3 regions of the Desulfofundulus sp. JL263-se genome follow, and region 2 is predicted to be linked to each of the others. Evidence: riboswitches for the same ligand, from Rfam matches in the RefSeq annotation. Region 2 holds a riboswitch; each other region holds the start of a gene.

Region 1 (2,269 bases), 600 kb from region 2:
ACGCCGGTACCGTTGTTGAGCCGCTGGCCCAGCAGCCATTCTTCTGCTTTTGTCACATCCAGATGCTCTGCGTCCAAAGCCCCCATCTCAGATAGCGCCATTACCGGCCACACGTGCTCGTATACCGTCGCGCCAAAGTTTCCTTCTTCCCCCTGCAGATCCTTCAAAAGCCCTGCCAGTCTCTCTTTTTCACCGGAAGTATCTCCCAGCGTATTCAGCAGCAGTATTGTCTTGCCAATTGTCGCCACCTTGCTGTTTTTATCTATCTTTTTGGCATCTTCGATAATTAGTTTTTTTAGCGTTTTACTCCACCCACTGCTGTCCAGGTCTTCCCCGGCTGCCGCCAGGGCTTCCGCCGCCAGTTCACTTATGTTAGTTCTGTCTTCGCAGAATTTTTTATATAGGTACGAAATAGCACTGGCAATCTTTGTATCTATTTCACTATTTAAATCTCCATTATTGAATTCTGACACTTTGAACGCTGCCAGCGCCTTGAGTGGGGCAAAGGTTCCCATCACGTTAGCATATGGCCCAAAGCTGCCGTCATCATTTTGTGCCTCGTCACTTAGCAGGTAGGTAATCAGGTTTTTTTCACCGTATACTTCATCCGTTACCGTCCAGTTCTCTCCCTGCGGGTCTATACCAAGTTTCAGCAGGGTAAGCACCGCTTCCGCTGTGGATACTCCCGGGTCCCAGTTGCTTATTTCTCCTTTTGTCCCTTGTTTGCTCTTTAAAAAGGCTAAACCGTCCTGTATGGCCCGGTAGCAGTCCGAACCCTGCTCCATTGCATCCGGAAAACCCGCCAGCGCTCTTATCGCCCAGCTCGTAGCATCCACATCTTCATATTCTGTCCCTCCATAGGTATATCCCCACACGCCGGTACCGTTGTTGAGCCGCTGGCCCAGCAGCCATTCTTCTGCTTTTGTCACATCCAGATGCTCTGCGTCCAAAGCCCCCATCTCAGATAGCGCCATTACCGGCCACACGTGCTCGTATACCGTCGCGCCAAAGTTTCCTTCTTCCCCCTGCAGATCCTTCAAAAGCCCTGCCAGTCTCTCTTTTTCACCGGAAGTATCTCCCAGCGTATTCAGCAGCAGTATTGTCTTGCCAATTGTCGCCACCTTGCTGTTTTTATCTATCTTTTTGGCATCTTCGATAATTAGTTTTTTTAGCGTTTTACTCCACCCACTGCTGTCCAGGTCTTCCCCGGCTGCCGCCAGGGCTTCCGCCGCCAGTTCGCTTATGTTCTCTCCATTTTCATTATATTGTCCGTATAAGTAGTCTATTGCCTTATCAATTCGTTCCTGAGTTAAACTACTAATATCTGCAGCTTGTACATTATTTGCAAATACTAAGCAAAAAATTGATATTACTACAACTGTTAAAAGAACATTTTTTCTTGGTAACATTTCTCTAACCCCCAACTAGAAACCTGCTTTTTAAACCACGGTATTTCCTCTAACAAGGTATCTCCCCCTATCAAAAAACCCCGGCCTACAAAAAGGCCGGGGGTTCAATCCCTAACTGGGCATAAAAACAACCACCTCCCCATCACCCGTAGGCGCCGGCAGTTTGGCGGAACAGGCAGGTCTCCTGGCTCAGGTTCATCGAGATTTCACGTCTTCCCATCCAGTCCAGCACTCAATGATACTTTTAGTTACTCAAAGTAAGTGAATATTACCCAAAAAATAACCAACGCCGTTACAATACTTTGCGAACCGTTGAGTGCTGGACCAAACAGTGACTTGATGTGAAACCTCTCCCCATCACAGTGGCGGGGACCGCGCCGGATTTGCACCGGCTTCCCTTTTAAGCCTTACCTTCCGGTAAAAGCACCTGTTCCTTTTATAATATTTTTTGTAAAATAGTTAGTTAACTTGAAGAAAACATAACACAGTTTTACTATATTGTCAACATATTCAACTTCCCTATCACCAATCTTACTATAGTTAATTAAGTCTACAAAATAACTTCCCGATATTTTACCATTACCGGACACCACCTTATCCTAATAGATCCGGGCCTGCCCAAATTTAAAATATTATACTGACAATAAAGCTGAGCATTAAACCGGTTACAGCCACGTACCGTATATTCCAGCGCAAACTTATTTCTATGGGGTTTCTTCCCGAAAACCTGCTAAGCATCATGTTAACAGCTGTAGAAGGTGAACTTACATTTGCAATGGCACAGCTCATAACAAGAATTGCCGCCAAGCTCTCAGCAGGTAAGCCTATTGCCGGCGGGTCAAGGCTGCTGGCTAATATAC
Region 2 (2,269 bases):
GGCTGCGGCAGCAAATTGTTCTTGGAAAGTGAAAAAACCACCAAAATAGTTGTTAATCTGCCGCCACGTTTCAGGGCCGGGCTGCCCGGTACCCCTCGGTGTCATTATGGTCCAAAAAACGCTGTGCAGTATGTGCCCCGAGCCGTAAAAGGCCAGTTCCCTTTCCCAGTGTTTAATCAGGGAAAAATCCCTTTTCCGCCTTGCTTCTGTCAGCTTCAGCTCTGCCTTGTTCAGGCCATCAACATAAGATTTATGGTGGCGGTCATGGTGGACGCGCAGGGCGGTCCCGCTTATTACCGGTTCCAGGGCATTATAGGGATAAGGTAAAGGAGGCAGCTGGTGGCCGCCGGGCGGTACGGATTGAACGGCCCACAAATCACGCATAGTTAAGATTCTCCTTTCAAATTGGAAACCTGTGGTAATTATATTATGGTTTTATCATGGAAAAGTTCCTGATAACTCCTAATAATTAAAGAATCAGGGGGGAATGGCAAGCCGGGGTTTGGATGGTTTTATCCTTGACAATGTTAAAATTAGTTAATAGAATGTGTATTGACAATTTAGTAGCACGCATTTCCAGGTGCCCGTAAGGGATAATAGGGAACCGGGTGAGAATCCCGGGCGGTCCCGCCACTGTAACCGGTAGTCCGCCTCATTACCACCTTCTGTCGTCCTTTAAGGCAAGGCAGTTGGGAAGGGAGGTCAGGGCGCTATTCCGGAAGCCAGGAGACCTGCCTGGAAGTGTTCTTGTGCTGCCACGGGGATATGGCGGCAAGGGAAAAAACGTGGGGATGATGGCAAAGTCCGCATCAATAAGGGTGCGGGCTTTTTATTTTAGAAAATTTTGGAAAAGGAGGGAATTAAATGACTCTATTGGAGAGCGCCAGAGAGGGGAAAATTACACCGGTCATGGAACGGGTGGCCGGGCAGGAGAAAGTTACCCCGGAATTTATAAGACAGGGAATTGCCGAAGGGAAAATAGTCATACCCCGTAACGCCCGGCGCAGCAGCAGTTTTCCTGTAGGTATAGGCGCGGGCCTGCGGACCAAGGTAAGTGCCAGTATAGGATTGTACGGCAAGGACGCCCGGATTGACGTCGAAGTCAAAAAAATTAAGGCCGCGGTAAAGGCGGGAACGGATTCTATCATGGACTTGAGCGTAAGCAGGGATATCGATGCCATGCGTAAAGAAGCGCTGGCGGCCACTCCCACACCCGTGGGGACTTTGCCCCTTTACCAGGCCATAGCCGAGGCCGGTGAAAAATACGGCTCCGCCGTTAAGATGACTGTTGACGAGCTTTTTGAGGTAATTGAGCGCCAGGCCGCCGACGGTGTGGATTTTCTGGCCCTTCACTGTGGTACCACCATGGAAATTGTAGAGCGCGCCAAGAGGGAAGGCCGGATAGATCCCCTGGTGAGTTACGGGGGCTCTCACCTTATAGGCTGGATGATTTATAACCAGAGGGAAAACCCCTTGTATGAGTACTATGACCGGGTGCTGGAGATTGCCCGCAAATATGATGTCACGGTCAGTCTTGCCGACGGCATGAGGCCGGGGTGTCTGTACGATTCCCTGGACGGCGCGCAAGTACACGAGCTGGTAATTTTGGGAGAATTGGTAAGACGTGCCCGGGAGGCCGGGGTCCAGGTAATGGTCAAGGGTCCGGGACATGTACCTTTAAACCAGCTTAAGGCAACCATTACCTTGCAGAAGAGTCTTTGCAAGGGCGCGCCGTATTTTGTCTTCGGCCCCGTGGTAACCGACATAGCGGCCGGTTACGACCACATCAGCGCCGCCATCGGCGGGGCCATAAGTGCCTGGGCGGGAGCTGAATTTATTTGCTATGTTACGGCAGCTGAACACATAGGTCTCCCCGACGCCCGGCAAGTGCACGAAGGGGTGGTGGCGGCCCGCATCGCCGCCCACGCCGCGGATCTGGCCAGGGGCCTTAAGGGGGCTGCAGAATGGGATTTAGAACTGTCCAGGGCCAGAAAAGAGCTCAATTGGGAAAAACAGCTCGCCCTGGCCATAGACCCCCACCGGGCGGGAGAAATAAGAAAGAATCGCAGCGAGGAATCTTCGCCGGCCTGTGCCATGTGCGGTAAATACTGTGCCATGAAAATAGTATCCGAGTACCTGGGGACATACAAGCACAGCTGTTAAAAAGAAGGGGTGAGAAAATGACTCAAGTACTGGCGGCCCGCGCGGGCAAAATTACTCCCGAAATGGAAGCGGTGGCCTACCGGGAAAACGTGGACCCCGAATTTAT
Region 3 (2,269 bases), 120 kb from region 2:
AAGCCGCCGATTTCAAGGCCTCCCACTTTGGACAACACATCCAGGCCATCCTCCGGATCCGGCCTGTTAACCTCCAGCGCCCTGATCACCGCTTCACGTTTTCTGGCCAGCACATCGTCATTTACCAGTGTACCCCTGCCGGTAACCTCATCTGCAGTATATCCACCCAGGGCGGCTAAAATAGCACTGCTGGGAGTAGTGTTGCCAATTCCCATATCACCGGTTGCCAAAATGGTTGCACCTTGGCTGATTTCTGTTTTTGCCAATTCAATTCCCACTTCTACAGCCTGCACCGCCTCATCCCTGGCCATAGCCGGCCCTCTGGATATATTACCGGTACCAGGCCTCACTTTGCGAGAAATTACCCCGGGTATGTTTACAGGCCCCTTTACGCCTACGTCCACTACAACCAACCTTACCCCGGCCTGCCGGGCCAGTACCCCTATGCCGGCAACTCCCCGGACAAAATTGGGAAGCATCTGCCTGGTAATCTCCTGGGGCGCGGCACTTACCCCTTCTTCCACTACGCCGTGATCACCGGCCATCAATATTACTGATTTTCCTCCCACCATTGGCCGGGGATGTCCCGTTATACCGGCCATCTTTGCGGCCAATTCCTCGAGCATTCCCAGGCTACCTGGGGGTTTAATAAGGTTATCCAGCCTTTCCTTTGCCTTTTCCATGGCACCGTGGTCCAAACTAACAATGGATTGGATAGTTTTATTTAGCAGTTCCATTTTTTAAAGCCTCCCCTTTAACAAAATTAAAAGTCCACGACCTTAAAAGGCCGTGGACTTTACCATCATCCACTGCAGCGCCCTTTCCCGCAGGGCTATCCCCAAGCAGGCAGGTCTCCTGGCTTCCGGGCTTCGCACCCTGCCGCCTTCCCGGCACGGCAGTGGCACACTCTCGTGCCTTCCCGCTCGCGCCAGTGGCATAATGGCGGGCACTTCCCGGTTACAGTGGCGGGACCGCTCAGGATTCTCACCTGATTCCCTATTCTCCCCGAAGGGCACCTGCTGGGCATAAGTGTTTTTAAATTTTGTTCTATGCCTTTGGGGAAAAATCCTCCTTTAATTCAAAATTTTTTACCTGCAGGCATACCGGTTTATATCTATTCCCCGCCGCATGAGCCACTGGGCCGTCATACCTGTAATAACCAACTGTTTGGTTCGCAACATATCCAGGCGCCCTGTGCCCAGCGCCATCATTATACTCCGCAGGCCCGTCTTCATTTCCTCAATATATTCTACCAGGCCCTCAGTCCCGCGTTCCATCAAGATCTGCAAAAAGGGCCTCGCTATCCCCACCAATCCGGCCCCCGCCACCAGAGCCTTGGCCACATCGCCTGCCGAGCGGATACCGCCGGAAGCAATAATTTCCACATTCCCCGAAACGCTTAGCGCCTCCAATAAAGCCGGTGCTGTCGGTATTCCCCAATCCAAAAGGGGGACATCAGACTTTCCCCGCCGTCGTCCTTCAATGGCGGCAAAATTTGTACCCCCGCGGCCGCCAATATCCAGGTACTTTACCCCCATATCAGCCAAAGACTTTACCGTCTCACGGCTCATGCCAAACCCCACTTCTTTAACTATAACCGGCACGGGCAACTCGCCCACCAGGCGGGCTATATTATCCATTACACCCCTGAAGTCCACGTCTCCTTCGGGCATGCTGAGTTCCTGGGCCACGTTCAAATATAACTGTATACCGTCCGCCTGCACCATTTCCACCGCTTCCAGAGCATCCTCGAGACGGCACCCCGCATCTAAATTCGCCAGCACCACTCCGCCGGGATTTTTTTCCCGCATAATCGTATATGTTTTCCTTACACCGGGATTTTCCAGGGCCGCCCGCTGGGAGCCCACTGCAACGGCAATTCCCGTACGGGACGCCACCTCACCCAGGGCAGCATTAATCTCCAATACATCCGGATGCCCGCCGGTCATGGCATTAATTAAAAGAGGGGCCCTTAATTTTTTACCGAGAAACAAGCACGTGCAGTCAACCTGTTCCAGCCGCAATTCCGGCACCGCGCAGGGAACCAAAAAAAGGTCGGCAAATCCCGTTGACCCGGTATCTTCCAATTCCAGGGCATAATATACGTGCTCTATTTTACGTTTTTGTCGTAAAATTATAACCGCCTCCGAATCCAGGATACTTCTTCCCGGCATTACTTGGCCTGCCGGTCGAAATAAATGTTTTTACTGGTTGCGGAAATGGGAATGGCCACCACTATGGAGCCCTTGACAAGACCCATTTTCCTGGC

Evidence for each region. A riboswitch is a leader RNA that binds a small molecule or an ion and turns the genes downstream of it on or off. The one in region 2 is predicted to bind cobalamin.
Region 1: linked by a shared signal. The riboswitch ahead of ACX4JR_RS01240 (S-layer homology domain-containing protein) and the one ahead of thiC (phosphomethylpyrimidine synthase ThiC) in region 2 are both predicted to bind cobalamin.
Region 3: linked by a shared signal. The riboswitch ahead of cobT (nicotinate-nucleotide--dimethylbenzimidazole phosphoribosyltransferase) and the one ahead of thiC (phosphomethylpyrimidine synthase ThiC) in region 2 are both predicted to bind cobalamin.

Annotation. Positions count from the first base shown of each region.
Region 1 is NZ_CM149993.1:236,808-239,076, reverse strand. It holds gene ACX4JR_RS01240 (S-layer homology domain-containing protein) at 1-1,409, opposite strand, end outside; cobalamin riboswitch at 1,567-1,855, opposite strand; gene ACX4JR_RS01235 (hypothetical protein) at 2,034-2,269, opposite strand, start outside.
Region 2 is NZ_CM149993.1:841,109-843,377, forward strand. It holds gene ACX4JR_RS04305 (superoxide dismutase) at 1-384, opposite strand, end outside; cobalamin riboswitch at 562-753, shown strand; gene thiC (phosphomethylpyrimidine synthase ThiC) at 865-2,163, shown strand; gene bzaB (B12 lower ligand biosynthesis ThiC-like protein BzaB) at 2,181-2,269, shown strand, end outside.
Region 3 is NZ_CM149993.1:961,669-963,937, reverse strand. It holds gene cobT (nicotinate-nucleotide--dimethylbenzimidazole phosphoribosyltransferase) at 1-737, opposite strand, end outside; cobalamin riboswitch at 829-1,035, opposite strand; gene fni (type 2 isopentenyl-diphosphate Delta-isomerase) at 1,089-2,174, opposite strand; gene ACX4JR_RS04900 (ferredoxin domain-containing protein) at 2,174-2,269, opposite strand, start outside.